Regions from separate parts of the Clostridium sp. 'White wine YQ' genome, predicted to be linked through region 1. Evidence: riboswitches for the same ligand, from Rfam matches in the RefSeq annotation. Region 1 holds a riboswitch; the other holds the start of a gene.
The links. A riboswitch is a leader RNA that binds a small molecule or an ion and turns the genes downstream of it on or off. The one in region 1 is predicted to bind thiamine pyrophosphate.

Region 1 (8,168 bases):
ATTTGATTCGGATATGCCTTTGATTATAGAAATTTCACTAATCAATATTTTCTTTGCAGTGAGGAGAAGTTGTTTTTCACTACTATTTAAAGGTTTATTTTCTCCTAATAGCATTAAATCATGAACAACCTCAGATCCCTCCTTGATTCCACCTGTTTTAACCTTGGCCATATTAATGTGATATCTTTCTCTATAGCTAAGTTCCTGACTAGTAAATAACTTTTTTGTTTTAAAGTTAATTAGGACATCTTCTAGCATATTTTCATCACTAACAAGTCGTATACCGGTATTTGGCGCTTTGCTTAATGGCACCATTACCTGCATTTTATTACTAAGTATGTTTATTATGAAATACTTCTCTGGGGTACCAGAAACTTCTTTATCTTCTATGCCTTGAATTATACCAGCCCCTTGCATTGGGTAGATAACTCTATCACCGATTTGAAACATATAATTCACCTCCAATATAACCAATTAATATATTAATTATATCACTTTAATATGTTTTAGGCAAATATATTATAATAGCATGACATGGCAATGCTTGTCAATGCATTATTGTAAAAAAGTTAATTAGATAATAAAAGCTACTTAAAATGCTTTAGGTCTTATAGTTAAGCATCTTAAGTAGCTTATTTAAAGTAGATTAAATTATAAAAGAGAAGTTATATATGACTCAATATCAGAAGGTTCTATAGTAGATTCGAAGCGATTAATAACTTCACCATTCGTATTTACTAAAAATTTTGTGAAATTCCATTTTATTGAGTCTCCTAAAAGTGTCTCAGGATATTTTTCAGAAAGAAATGTTTTTAGAAATTTTCCTGTTGTAGTACTATCATCAATTCCCTTAAAAGGAGCTTTTGACTTAAGGTACTTAAATAAATCATGAGCATTCTCACCATTCACATCTATTTTTTGGAATATTGGAAAGGTAACACCATAATTTATTTCACAAAAATTTTTGATATCTTCACTAGTTCCAGGCTCTTGATTAGCAAATTGGTCACAAGGGAACCCAAGGATTTCAAATTTCTCATTTCCTAGCTTTTTATATAAAGCTTCTAAGTCCTTATACTGCGGAGTAAAGCCGCATTTGCTTGCAGTATTTACAATGAGTAAAACCTTGCCCTCATATTTTCTTAGAGAAACATCATCACCGTTTATATTCTTTGCTGAATAATCATAAATAGACATAATACTAAACCTCCATTAATTTAATAATATCTTTTTCAATTTTTGTTGGTGAAGTAGTTGGTGCAAATCTATCTACTACATTACCATTTTTATCAATTAGAAACTTTGTGAAATTCCATTTAATTTCTCCACCTAATATACCAGGTTTTTCTGTAGTTAAATATTTAAATACTTCATGAGCAGTTGGGCCTTTCACATCTACTTTTTCAAATAATGGGAAAGTTACTCCATAATTAATTTCGCAAAAGTTTTTAATATCATCACTAGTCCCTGGTTCTTGTTTTGCAAATTGATTACAAGGAAATCCAAGAATTTCAAACTTGTCATTGCCTAATTTTTTGTATATAGCCTCAAGGTCCTTATACTGAGGGGTAAATCCACATTTGCTTGCAGTATTTACTATAAGAAGAACCTTTCCTTTATATTCACTTAAGGAAACTTCCTTACCAGTTATTGATTTGGCTGAAAAATCATAAATTGACATAATAAATCCTCCTATTAATTGTCTTGTTGAATATATTATAGCATAAATTTAATTGTGTGCAATTGAATTTTATAAAATAATACTTTGTGAAATTATATTTTTAATTTATAATAAAATATGAGATATTATAAATTAAAAATACAGGAGATGTATAAAATGAAATATGAAGATGGATTAAAGCTAGAAAATCAACTATGTTTTTCAATATATGCAACATCAAGAGCTATAACAAAAATATATAGACCTTTTTTAGAGAAGTTAGGAATAACTTACCCTCAATATTTAGTGATGTTAGTACTGTGGGAAAAAGAAAATATAACTCTTAAGGCATTAAGTAATAGATTATATTTAGACTCAGGTACATTGACACCACTTCTTAAAAGATTAGAGGGGATGGAGCTATTAAAGAGGCAGCGTTCTAGTGAAGATGAAAGAATACTTTGTGTAAATATAACTGAAAAGGGTAAGGAACTTAAAAAAGAAGCATTAACTATACCAGAATGTATTTTAAAATCAATTAATATGGATATAGAACAGTTAATTAAATTTAAAAAGGATACAGATGAACTACTAGAAAGTATTAAAAATTTAGAACAATAAAATAATAAAAGGTTAATCCCCTCTCTCTTTTGGGCATGAATGGGAAAATATGCAAATTAAGAATGTTAGAAATATATATAAGGTTTAAGCCTATGTGTGACGATAAATAACTGAGCTTAAACAATAGGATAAGGGGAGGATTAACTAATGAAACAAGATATTAGACTTAGAGGGATACGTGCAAAATTAGTTGCAGGTTTTTTATCTATTTGCATTATTCCACTAATAGTACTAGGAATGTTTGCATATTTTCAATCAAAAGCAACTTTAACAAAAAAGTTTGAAGCAACAAGTGGGCAAACTATATCGGAAATTAATAAGGCTGTAGATAGTTTCTTAAATTCTAAAGTGGCTATGGTAAATATGGCATCAGGCAATGATAGCTTTACTGCATATGATGGAACTCAAGAAAAAGTTACTTCATTAAAGAATTACTTAAAGGATATGCAAGGAAGTAGTAAAGAGATAGTAGCTGCCTATATGGGAACTGAAAAAGGTGAATTTATTAGATATCCAGAAGCACAAATGGCAGCAGGATATGACCCAAGAGTAAGGGATTGGTACAAGCTTGCATTAAATAATGAGGGAAAAGCAATTATTACCAAAGCATACAAAAGTGCATCAACAGGTCAAATTATGGCTAGTGTAGCTAAAGCCGTAACTAAAGATGGGAAAGTTATAGGAGTTGTATCCTTAGACATAGATCTGAATGCTATGGCAGATAAATTTAAGGATTCAAAAATTGGAGATAGTGGATATGCTTATATAACAGATAGCGAGGGGATAATTTTAGCACATCCTAATAGCAAGATAATTGGAACTCCAGAAGCTACAAAACTTAGCATATGGAATGATATAAAGAATGGAAAAAGCGGTTTTATAAAATACAATTATAATGGATCTGACAAGTTTTCAAGTTATATAACCAATGACACTAGCGGGTGGAAGATAGTAGCTGCTATGAGTATTACAGAAGTAGACAATGATGTAAATGCAATAAGAAATATAATGCTTATAGTAATTGCAGCAGTTATAGTAATATCTATATTTGTATCACTTTATTTAAGTGGTGGAATGGCTAAGAATGCAAAAGAGTTAAGTAAAGCATTTAATGATGCCGCAAATGGAGATTTATCTGCAAAAGTAGATATCAAGTCTAAAGATGAATTTGGAGATCTAGGTAAAGATTTCAATAGTATGATTAGTAATATTGCAAGTTTGATGAGAGACGTCAAATTATCATCTGGAACTGTATCAGAAAATTCACAAGTACTTTCTACTATGGCAGGAGAAACAACAATTTCTATAACTCAAGTATCTAAGGCTATTGAAGAAATTGCATTAGGAGCAACTCAGCAAGCTCAAAGTTCGCAAGATGCAGCTAGTGATATTAGTGAATTGGCTACAGGAATTGATGAAATAACATCTACGACAAAAGATGTAGAAAATCTATCACGTAATGCATTAGAATTTGGTAATAAAGGATTAGACATGGTTATTGATTTAGCAGTTAAATCAAATAAAACTAAGAAATCTTCTATAGAAGTAAGTGAAATTGTTATGGAAATGAGTAGAAATACAGAAGAGATAAATATGATTTCAGATGCTATTGCAGATATAACAGAACAAACCAATCTTTTATCTCTTAATGCTAGTATAGAGGCAGCAAGAGCTGGAGAAGCAGGGAAAGGATTTGCGGTTGTAGCAGAAGAAATTAGACAATTAGCAGAACAATCAAAGAATTCTACTGAAGAAATAAGAAAAATTATTGAATCAGTTAAGAATATGTCAAAATCAGCAGTCAAAGCAATTGAAAGCTCTAATGCTATTGTAAATGAGCAAGAAGCTGCGGTGGTTGAAACAGAGAAGATATTTAATGAAATATTAACATCAATTAATGAATTAACTGATGGAATAAAGAGTATAATGAGCTCTACGTCAGTAATTGCAGCTAAGAAAAATAATGTAATTATGCAGATTGATAATATTTCAGCAGTATCCCAAGAGACAGCTTCTGGTTCAGAAGAAGTTTCAGCATCTGCTGAAGAGATAAATGCTACAATGGAAGAGGTTTCAAGATTTACAGAGGAACTTCAAGATTTAGCTAAGCTTCTTAACGAAGGTGTCAGCAAATTTAAAATTGGCTAATATCTTTAGTTGAAGAAAATACAATACTATGCTATTATGAAGGAGACAATTTAATAATAAAAAACACAGGGGTGTTGGTATTTGGCCAACTGAGAGAAAGAACTTATTCTTTTAACCCTATGAACCTGAACTGGGTTATTCCAGCGTAGGAAGTTGTTTTCTTTATTTTATAGAAGGTAATTTTAAGCACAAATCCTATGGATTTGTGCTTCTTTTATTAAAACGACAAACGAAGGAGGAATATGATGAAAACTAAAAAATTAACCATAGCATCTTTATTTATAGCAATTGGAGTAGTAACAGGAAATTTGATTTATATACCAATAGGAGCATCAAAATGTTTTCCTATGCAAGGCACAATTAATGTCTTATCAGGAATATTGTTAGGTCCTGGATATGGAGTTATAGTAGCCTTTTGTATTTCTCTATTAAGAAATATCCTTGGAACAGGAACTCTTTTGGCTTTTCCTGGAAGTATGATAGGGGCTTTCTTGGCGGGTTATCTGTATCTTAAGACTAAAAAAAGTTTTTTTGCAGTTTTAGGTGAAGTATTTGGTACGGGAATCTTAGGAGCGTTACTATCTTTTCCTATAGCAAAGCTAATAATGGGAAAAGAAGTAGGAGCACTATTTTATATAGTTCCATTTTTAATAAGTACTGTTGGCGGTAGTCTAATAGCATACTTATTAGTTAGAGTTTTAAGCTCTACAAAGCTAATATCATTAAATGGTAAAGATTTATAAAAAAATATAAATTAAAACAAGTCTATAATAAGTTTCAATTAGGTATAAGGAGGTTTTTATGAAAAAGGTATTAACTATAGCAGGATCAGATAGCTGCGGAGGAGCGGGAATACAAGCAGATCTTAAGACTTTTAGTGCTAATGGAGTATACGGTATGAGTGTTATAACAGCAGTAACTGCACAAAACACACAAGGAGTTTTTGATGTTCAAGATTTAGATGAAAAAATAATCAAAGGGCAAATAGATGCAATATTTACGGATATAGAAGTAGATGCTGTTAAAATAGGAATGGTTTCACAAATCTCAACGATAAAAGCGATAGCAGAAAAATTGAAGCTATATAAGCCTAAGAATTTAGTGTTAGATCCAGTGATGATATCTAAAAGTGGATATTCTTTATTGAAGCCTGAATCAGAGAGAGCATTAATAGATGAATTGATACCATTAGCTTATATAATTACGCCTAATGTTCCTGAAGCTGAGGAGATTTTAAAAGCAGTAAATTCAGATATAGTTGTAATAGAAACAGTAGAGGATATGGAAGCAGCTGCAAAAGAGATATATAAGCTTGGATGTGAAAATGTCTTGTTAAAAGGCGGACATATTGAAGGGGAAGCTATTGATGTATTATATGATGGAAAGGAAATTATACATTTCCAATCTGAGAGGATTAATACAAAAAATACTCATGGTACAGGATGCACCTTGTCTTCAGCAATTGCTTCTAATTTAGCCCTTGGATTAGATATTAAAGAAGCAGTTGATAAAGCTAAAAAATATATAACAGTAGCAATAGAGCATTCTTTAGATATAGGAAAAGGCGTTGGACCTACACATCATTTCTATGAACTTTATAAAAAAGGAGGATTACTAAATGAAGATTAATGAAGTAGTAGCCGGATTATTAGAGAAAGTAAGGGAAAAGGGCCCACTAGTGCATCACTTAACTAATTACGTAACAGTAAATGATTGCGCGAATATAACTTTAGCAATTGGAGCATCTCCTGTTATGGCTGATGATATAAATGAAGTTAAGGATATGGTGTCATTGGCATCTTCCTTAGTTATAAATATTGGTACACTTAATAGTAGAACTGTAGAGGCAATGCTTGAGGCAGGTAAAAAAGCAAATGAGCTAGGAATTCCTGTAGTATTAGATCCTGTAGGAGCAGGTGCGACACCTTATAGAACAGAAGTAGCAAAAAGAATCATAGAAAATATAAAGTTGTCAGTGGTAAGAGGAAATATCTCTGAAATTAAAGTTTTATATGGTATAGATACCATAACAAAGGGTGTGGATGCGGCAGAAAGTATTTCAGCAGATAGTGATAAACTTACAGAAGAAAAGGAATTTGCTAAAGCTGTTGCTAAAAAACTAAACACTGTTATAGCTATAACCGGAGCTGTAGATATAATAACGGATGGAGAAAAGCTGTATACCGTTGAAAATGGACATAAGATAATGTCTAAGGTTACTGGTACTGGCTGTATGTGTACTTCACTTATTGGCTCATATTTAGGGGCAGGAGAAGATTACTTACTAGCTGCTTTATCAGGCGTGGTATCCATGGGGATAGCAGGAGAGAGAGCGCATGAGAAGGTTGAAACAGAGGATTCAGGAACAGGTAGCCTAAAGGTTTATATACTTGATGAAATATATAAACTAAATACAGAAACTTTATTAAGTAGAGGTAAAATATATGAGTAAAGAAGTAGATTACACTCTGTATCTTGTTACAGATAGAGATATGCTAAAGAATCGAAATATTGTAGAAGCAGTAGAGGAAGCTATTTTAGGTGGGGTTACACTGGTACAAGTAAGAGAAAAAGACATAAGTACTTCTGAGTTTTATAAAGTAGCTAGTGAAATAAAGGAAGTAACAAGTAAATATAATGTGCCAATTATAATAAATGATAGAATAGATATTGCACTTGCAATAGAGGCAGATGGGGTGCATGTAGGGCAAAGTGATATGCCTGCTAGTATAGCAAGAAAATTGATAGGTCCAGATAAGATACTTGGAGTTTCAACTGCCACAATTGATGAAGCAATTAAAGCTGAAAAAGAAGGTGCTGATTACCTAGGAGTTGGTGCAGTATTTTCTACAACTACAAAGGATGACGCTAGAAATGTATCTTTAGAATTGCTTAAGGAGATTAAGGAAACTATTAATATTCCAATAGTAGCTATTGGTGGAATTAATTCAAAGAATGTTGATATGCTAAAAGAAAGCGATATTGACGGAGTTGCAGTTATTTCTGACATCTTAGCTAAAGATGATATAAAACAAGCAGCTAGGAATATTAAAGAGAAGTTTTAAGAAATTATGAACATTTTGTTGAAGAAGAGGATAAATTGCCTCTTCTTTTTTATTTTGTTTATTATTATGAGTTTAGAAAATTAGTGTGTAATTATATTAAAAAATATCATTAAAATATGTAGAAATGAGAAACAAGATTATTTTTACGAGAAAGTTTGTGAATAATATAACATATGTAAAAATTGAAAATAGTTTACAATACAAATAAAAATATAAAAAAACAAAAGTTTACAAAAAATTAACTTTTTAATATAAAGAAAATAATAATTCTAGCAAGTGGCGATTTTATTGAGGTCTCTAATATTTACATGTAATTGTAATTATTTGAAAATTAAGAAAATATATTTTTAAAGTTAAATATGAGTAAAAGTACCTATTGAATTTTAAAAATAGAGGTATAAAATATATGAAGAATAGTTAGTAAAAAATAGAAATAATACGGACATAAATACGATTAATAAACTCAAAATATTGATAATTATTTATCCAACTTAACGAGTTTAATATAAATTTTATATTAAATATATTAATTGCTTTGATGAGAGGGATGAGAGATGAATAAGGAACAACAAGGCATAGTAATTGACACTAAAGAAAATACTGCAAAAGTTAAGGTAGCAAGACATGGGGAATGTGAAAACTGTGGAGCATGCCCAGGAGACTTAGCATTGATA
Region 2 (8,168 bases), on a different contig from region 1:
GAACTAAAAAGATATAGAATAGAAGTTGGTAGAAGAACTAGGGAGATTATTAAAAAACTTACGACCACAGATATGAAGAGAAAGATTCCAAAAGAGAGACTTCAAAGAGTTAGGGATAAAAAAGCAGTATCAGAAGCTGAGTCAGCTATTTGGTTAATAGACTTCTGGGGAAGAAAAAATGTTTCAGGATTGATATTAATGCCAGCATTAAGGCATCACATAGTGCATATTAATGAAAGTATTGCAGCAAAAAAAAGAGGAAAATAGAAGTAAGTTAAGTTTAAGGGAACTAGAATTGATGAAGAAAATATTACAAGTATAAAATATATGAATATAAACATATTAATAATGATTTGTCACAAATGATAATTTATATTTTCTAGGAGGATTTTATTATGGAGTTAGCGTCACACGAATTAAATGATCTTCATGAATTAATAGTTAGTTGTGTAAATTCAATAACTAATATGGCACTCTTTAAAAATGCAGTACATGATCAAGAACTTAAAAGCATGATAGAAAGACATTTCCCAGCACACATACAAGATTATAATATGAAAGTTGAGTTTGTAAAAAATGCAACTGGGTCTACACAAAAACTCCAAGTACCTGAGTTAAATGTAAGTTTAACTGACTTTACAAAATCCCCAGTAAATAATCTAGAGCCTGTTACACCTAGAACTGATGTGCAAGAATTAAATGATAGGGAAATAGCTACAGCATATCTTTTAACACTAAAGAGGGCAGGAAGAGAATATGCTTGGAGTGCAATGGAGGCAAGTAATCCAAAAATAAGGGAATTTTTAAAAGATGCTTTTACAATGAGTTGCAATCATGCATACGATGTATGGCAATGGATGGTTAAGAAAGGCTATTATCCACTTTGTCCAGCACCACAAGAACAAATCAATAAAGCATCATCCATTTATAACGAAGTAAGAGAATTTGCATTAAAATAAGAAGAGTGATAGGAATTTCCTATCGCTCTTTTGCGTTATAAACTTTCATCACGGATATATATTAAATTATTAAAGTAGAAAAACACTCATTAAACAGAGTGTTTTTCAGCGTTTGAATAATATGCTAATTGATTTGCAGCTTGCATTCCAGTATATAATGAGCCTTGCATCCAACCGTGAGAGACTGAAGCATGTTCACCTGCGAAAAAAATTCTATTATTATATTCTGGTCTTGTAATTTCATATGAAAAAACTCGTTTTTGTCCAGGAGTCATATGACAAACTGCACCTCTTGACCACTCTTCTATATTCCAAGAAATATACATTGATTTTTCCACAATAGAATTTAATAATCCCTTAGGTAATCCATGAAGTTTCTCAAGCTCAGTTGCGATTATGTCATTATGAATAGGTTCACTTATATTTGCAATACTTGTAGCATCCATATGTAAGTTATATGAAGCTACTAATACCCCAGGCTCATCAGGATTTGGATTATTTATATGATCTGAAGGATATAGAGTTGTGGTTAATGGACCATCGGAATAGGAGATACCTCCATTGATTCTACCATAATCTGTATCTTCTTCCCAAAAACGTTTCTTACATAAATATATAGTTCTATGTCCATTAACATAAGCAATTTGCCTTATTGCTTCCATTTTTCTATTTGAGAATACTGGATCAATATCAACAGTTTTAAGGATAGTAAATGGAATAGCGCATACAACATAATCAAAGGATTCATTTAAAACTTCAGTAAGTTCCCTATTTTTATACGTAATTATAACTTTATCACCAGCTTCATTTTTATGAATTCCCGATACCCAGTAGCCACCAATCCAGTTTACATTTCCTATGGCCTCTTGCGGTATATTATCGTATTCTTTAGGTTTTTGAGACAATAAAGAATAGTAAAATGCTAAAGGTAGATTTACATTGCCGCCATCAATTCTATATAAGTGCTGAAAGAAAATTGGATAATTTTCTTGTAATATTTCATTATAAGCCTCGTCAATTAAAGAGCCAGAAAATGCATCAACACTTGTTAACAGTTGAATAGCCTCATCACTTAGTCCTAAAAGTTCAAGATTTTGACGTACACTAATATTTAATAGCGGAATATACTTAGGGTTATAAACTGGAAGAATTTTTAATAATTCAGTTCTAATATTAGGTGGTAAAGTTTTTATAGGAGAATTAAAAGCATAATTATAAAGCTCAGGCCAAGGCGTATTTCTTTCCTTTGGAGTTAAATTAAATTTAGGATAAAGAACTTTCTGAATTTCCTCAGGTTTGTTTCTAATTCTAGTATTGAGAATATATAAAAAAGCATCTGGATTATACTGAATAAAAGGATAGGTATGAAGTCTAAAAAGATTAATATAATGCCAGGTAGTCTCATGCGTTACAGGAATTCTAATAGCCCCTAACTCTCCATAAATCTTTTTTTCATCATCGAAGTAATGTGTATAAACTCTACCACCAATTCTATTTCTAGCTTCAAAAATGGTGATATCACATCCTAATTTTCTAAGTTCAAAAGCAGAAGACATTCCAGCAAGTCCTCCACCAATTATGCCCACCTTCTTTCCTTTAAGGGAGCCGGGAGGGGCATAGTTTATGATATTAGGAGGGGGGGCTAATAAACTAATAATGTTATTAAAATCTTCCTCACGTCCAACTTTAGCGAGATCACTTCTTATTAGTGAATACCTTTGTTCATTTGTTGGATTCGAAGGTTGATTTGGTAAATCTAATATATTCATAAATATAAATATCTCCCAAATAATTAATTTATACAATTATATTAGAATAAATGAGTAAATAGACGTAATTATTAGCGCTTATAATTATAAAATGTAAAATTATAAGAATTATGAATATTGACATTATAATCATTAAGAGGTAAAATTTTAGCGTGCACTAGGGGAGCTGTAGTGGCTGAGATGAAATTTTTCAGACCCTTTAAACCTGCACTGGGTAATGCCAGCGAAGGGAAGTGAGTAAGTAGTATATGGGAAAAGTCTATTCACATATAGATATTCTATTAGATTATTAACTCTTTTCGATCGGTATACCTAATACTGTTTGAAAGGAGTTTTTTTATGGGCTTTTCTGAGAGATTGTACTTAAAAGGTAAGTATATTTGGGATGCATGCTTAGAGCATCCATTTCTTAAAGATATGAGTAACGGTACACTAGCTGAAGACAAGTTTTGTTTTTATATTAAACAAGATTATGTTTATTTAATTGACTATATAAAACTTTTTGCATTAGGAATGGTTAAAGCTGATTCCTTAGAAGACATGAAGAGCTTTTCTAAATGTGCAAATGATATTGTAAGTATAGAGATGGACGGGCATATAGAATTTGCAAAAAGATTTGGCATAACTAAGGAAGAACTTGAGGATACTAAACCTAATTCGAATAATTTATCTTACACAAAATTTATGCTTCAGGTAGCAAATGAAGGAACATTAGCAGAACTTGTTGCAGCATTACTTCCTTGCATGTGGAGTTACAGCTTTATTGGTAAAAGCTTAGCGAAAAAAGATAAGGCTTTAGAACATGAGCTTTATAAAGAATGGATTCTAACCTATGCAAGTGATGAGTATAATAATGAAGTTAATTGGTGCATCAATTTAATGGATAAAGTAGCAGAAGGACTACCAGAAAGACAACTTGAAAAATTAGAAGAAATCTTCATTCTATCATCAAAATATGAATATATGTTTTGGGATGCATGTTATAAAAAAGAAGGTTGGGTAATTTAAATGAAGGCATTAGAAATTAATAATTTATCTTTTAAATATAGAGATACAGACAAGCTTATATTAGACGATTTATCTTTTAGTATAAATAAAAATGAGTTTGTAACTATTATTGCTCCTAGTGGAACTGGAAAGAGTACTTTATTTAGATTAATACTTGGGTTACTAAAACCAATTAGTGGAAGCATAGATATAGAGAAAAATAACAATAAAAATATTATTGGGTATATGCCTCAAAAAGACTGCTTGATGCCTTGGAGAACAATATTAGATAATACAGCTGTTGGCTTGGAGTTAAATGGATATTCGAAAAAAGAGGCAAGAAAAAAGGCAGTTACATATTTTGAAAGTTTTAATCTTAAAGGAACGGAAAATTCATATCCACATGAGTTATCAGGAGGAATGAGACAAAGAGCATCTTTTTTAAGAGCGATTGTAAATAATCCGTCATTACTTCTATTAGATGAGCCATTTTCTTCATTAGATGCGTTAACAAGAAGGAAAATGCAAGCTTGGTTACTAGATTTATGTCAGAAGGAAAAAAACACCGTATTTATGATAACACATGATATAGAAGAAGCGTTGCTTTTGTCAGACCGAATATTGATATGTACGGAATTACCATATAAAAATCTAAAATCTATTGAAGTTAATATTAATAGACCGAGAACTTATGAAACTACCTTAACTGGTGAATTTATTGAATTGAAGAGACAAATATTGAATATCTTAGATAAGCTAGAAGAATCGAAGGAGGGAATATAGATGAGCAGATTTAAAAATAATATATTCCCACTAGTATTTGTAATTTTAGTTATATTGGCATGGCAATACTTAGTTCCTTATTTTAATGTTCCAAAATTTATTTTGCCTAAGTTTTCAAATGTGCTAACTGCTTTATGGACTCAGAGAGAATTGCTATTTAGTCATTCATTAGTAACCTTAGGCGAGGCTTTATTGGGATTAGTTATATCTGTAGTTATCGGAATACTATGCGCTTTTTCTATATATGCATCAAAAGGGCTTGGAAAAACATTATATCCTATTATAATTTTTTCACAAACAATTCCAACTATTGCATTATCACCAATTATGGTTATGTGGTTTGGATATACCATATGGTCTAAGGTTGCTGTAGTTATACTATTTTGTTTCTTCCCGATCGTAGTAAGTACGCTGGATGGATTAAATAGTGTTGATAAAGATTTAGAAGATGTACTAAAGGCCCTAGGAGGCAGTAAAATTCAAATATTTATGAAGCTTCATATGAATTCAGTATTGCCAAATTTTCTAAGTAGTTTCAAAATTGCAGCAACATATAGCATTGCCGGAGCAACTATAGGAGAATGGTTAGGAGCAGAAAAGGGACTAGGAACTTATGTAAAGAGAGTAGCTGGGATGCTACAATCTGATTCAGTTTTTGCAGGAGTGCTTGTTTTATCCTTTCTAGGATTACTTCTATTTTCAGTAGGGGTTTTACTTGAAAGAATTTTATTAAAATATAGAAAAGGAATAAAGGAGAGTAACTATGAAATTAAGAAGATTTAGTATTATTTTAGCAATGGTTATGCTATTTAGTTTAGCATTAACAGCATGTAGTAAGAAAGAAGAACAAAGTACAAGTAAAGAGTTAAAAGAAGTTAATGTTCTTTTAGATTGGTATCCAAATGCAGTTCATGCGTTTTTATATGCAGCAGAGGAACAAGGATATTTCAAGGAAGCTGGATTAAAAGTTAACTTAATAACACCAGCTGGAACTGATGACGGAATTAAGTTAGTAGCTGCTAATAAAGCTGATTTTGCTATAAGTTATCCAAAACAAATAATATTAGCAAGAGGGGAAAACATTCCTGTAAAATCAGTAGGAGCTATAGTTAGAAGTTCATTAAATCAATTGATGGTTAGAAAAGATTCAGGAGTTAAAACATTAAAAGATTTAGAAGGAAAAAAAGTAGGATATGCTTCTTTTGATATTGATAAAGAAACTGTAAAAGCAATGGTACAACAAGCTGGAGGAGATCCTTCAAAAATCAATTTTGTAGATGTAGGATATGATTTAATGAGCTCTATTCAATCTAAAAGAGTAGATGCAATAATAGGCGGATATATAAATCATGAAAAAATATTACTAGAAAAAGATGGAGTTGAGTTGGTTACATTTAATCCATCAGATTACGGTGTTCCTAACAATTATGAATTAACTTTTGTAGCTAGTGATGATGCTATAAAGAATGATAATGAAAAAGTTCAAGCTTTCTTAAATGCTGTAAAAAAAGGATTTGATTATACTAAAAAGAATCCTGATAAAGCATTAGACTTAGTATTAAAAGCACAAGATAAGAGTTTCCCTCTTGATTCAGAGGTAGAAAAGAAGAGCTTAGATATACTATTACCATTAATGGAAAATAAGAGCGGAGATTTTCTAACTCAAGATGAAGCTAACTGGTCAGGTAATATTAAATGGTTAAAAGATAAGGATCTACTTAAAGCAGATGTAAATAGCAAAGATGTTTTTGAGCAAATAATAAAATAGAGAAATTCATTTAAAAAGGGTGCTATAAGCACCCTTTTACTCTTTAAAAGCCATTATAGTTAACAAATTCACCTACAGGTTTTCTGTAGCCTCTTAATCTGCGTTTTGATGTATCTTCTTTGCCCATAGCAATAAGAAGTGTAATTTCGAGATTGTCTGGAATATTAAATAATTTGCGAACCTCATCTGAATTAAATCCTATCATCGGACAAGTATCCCAACCCTTATCTTTAGCGATAAGCATGAACATCATTGCTGAAAGAGAAGCATTTCTTATTGCTTCATCATACTTAAAGCCATCACCTCTGCTTTCATATAGATTATCAATATCTCTTACCATATTATCATAATCCAACTTGCTCATAATACCTAAGTTAAGCATTCCGGAATAAATATTAGCAGCATTTTTATATGCTTCTTTATCACCTAGGACCAAAATAGCAGCAGAAGCAGTATGAAGTTTATATTGATTAAAAGCAGCTTTTCTTAGAGCTTCCTTTTTTTCAGGATCGTTAATAACTAAATAATGGGCATGCTGAATATTAAAACAAGATGGAGCTAGTTTCAATTGCTCAAAAATTTCGTTAAAATCGCTATCAGGTATTTTAACTCCATCAATAAAATTGTTTGCTGAACGTCTATTTTCAATTATTTCTTTTAATTCTGACATTTATGTTCCCCCTATGTATATATAATGTATTAGAAAAATTACCTATGATGCTATAATATAACAAGTAACTTATAAATGTCAAGTAAATATATAAAAGTAAGTTGTGTCGCATATTTTTAAAATGTTTGAAGAGAATATATCTTGACGCAGAGAGAAAAAAGTGCAATAATTTAATTAAAGTAAATAATAAAAAGTAAGTTAATAATTTATATTATAATTGATAAACGGAGGTAATTTAAATGAATAATGATTTTTATAATGCAGTTGAAAAAAGACGTTCATATTATGGAATAACAAAGGAAACTGTTGTAGCTGACGAGAGAATAAAAGAGGTAGTTGAGCATGCAGTAATGCATACACCATCTGCATTTAACTCTCAAAGCACTAGAGTAATAATATTACTTAATAAACAACATGATAGATTGTGGGATATTACAAAGGAGTCACTAAGAAAAATAGTTCCGGAGGATCAATTCAGCTCAACTGAAGAGAAGATAAATTCTTTTAAAAATGGATATGGAACAATTCTTTATTTTGAAGATAATAGCGTAATAGAATCCCTACAGAATCAATTCTCATTGTATAAAGATAACTTCCCAGTATGGGCACAACAATCAAATGGCATGCATCAATATGTTATATGGACAGCTTTAGAGATAGAAGGATTTGGAGTTTCATTACAGCACTACAATGAACTCATAGAATCAGATGTAAAGAAGGAGTGGAGTATACCAGAAAACTGGAAGCTTATAGCACAGATGCCATTTGGAAAACCATCTTCAGCACCTGGTGAAAAAAATTATAATCCAATTGAAGAAAGAGTAAAGCTATTTAAATAGGAAAGAAAGCATATATCTGATGATATATGCTTTCAATTTTTACAGTAATAAAAATTCACTCGTTTCTAATATATACATATAAATATAAGAGAAAGGAGTGTTGTAAGATGCCAGTTAGTAAAAAAAGAAAAAAGGTTTGTAAAAAGAAACAAGATTATAATAAAAATAAGATTAATAAAGTAATAAAAACATATTCTAAATTAATAGATAATTATTTGCCTTTAATGAAAGACCATGAAATTCCAAAAGAAAGTTCTTATGAAATAAGCGTTGTTAGTGAATTAGGAAGTTTATCACTTTCTTCTACGCATTTTGCAGCAGTAATTAAACCAATTAAAAATAATAATGAGATTATACAAGAAACTAAGGAAAGTATAATAAGAGAAAGGCTAA

Region 2: linked by a shared signal. The riboswitch ahead of tenA (thiaminase II) and the one ahead of thiW (energy coupling factor transporter S component ThiW) in region 1 are both predicted to bind thiamine pyrophosphate.

The regions. Positions count from the first base shown of each region.
Region 1 covers NZ_JAQYUU010000009.1:195,352-203,519, forward strand. Annotated here, with positions in the region: gene PTZ02_RS18250 (CarD family transcriptional regulator) at 1-450, opposite strand, end outside; gene PTZ02_RS18255 (glutathione peroxidase) at 652-1,197, opposite strand; gene PTZ02_RS18260 (glutathione peroxidase) at 1,202-1,681, opposite strand; gene PTZ02_RS18265 (MarR family winged helix-turn-helix transcriptional regulator) at 1,838-2,281, shown strand; gene PTZ02_RS18270 (methyl-accepting chemotaxis protein) at 2,429-4,429, shown strand; TPP riboswitch at 4,487-4,599, shown strand; gene thiW (energy coupling factor transporter S component ThiW) at 4,675-5,172, shown strand; gene thiD (bifunctional hydroxymethylpyrimidine kinase/phosphomethylpyrimidine kinase) at 5,231-6,058, shown strand; gene thiM (hydroxyethylthiazole kinase) at 6,048-6,881, shown strand; gene thiE (thiamine phosphate synthase) at 6,874-7,494, shown strand; gene PTZ02_RS18295 (SoxR reducing system RseC family protein) at 8,049-8,168, shown strand, end outside.
Region 2 covers NZ_JAQYUU010000001.1:1,455,535-1,463,702, reverse strand. Annotated here, with positions in the region: gene PTZ02_RS07370 (DinB family protein) at 1-267, shown strand, start outside; gene PTZ02_RS07365 (spore coat protein) at 396-959, shown strand; gene PTZ02_RS07360 (flavin monoamine oxidase family protein) at 1,049-2,728, opposite strand; TPP riboswitch at 2,878-2,977, shown strand; gene tenA (thiaminase II) at 3,068-3,736, shown strand; gene PTZ02_RS07350 (ABC transporter ATP-binding protein) at 3,737-4,498, shown strand; gene PTZ02_RS07345 (ABC transporter permease) at 4,499-5,281, shown strand; gene PTZ02_RS07340 (ABC transporter substrate-binding protein) at 5,262-6,266, shown strand; gene PTZ02_RS07335 (nitroreductase family protein) at 6,310-6,936, opposite strand; gene PTZ02_RS07330 (nitroreductase family protein) at 7,176-7,775, shown strand; gene PTZ02_RS07325 (hypothetical protein) at 7,883-8,168, shown strand, end outside.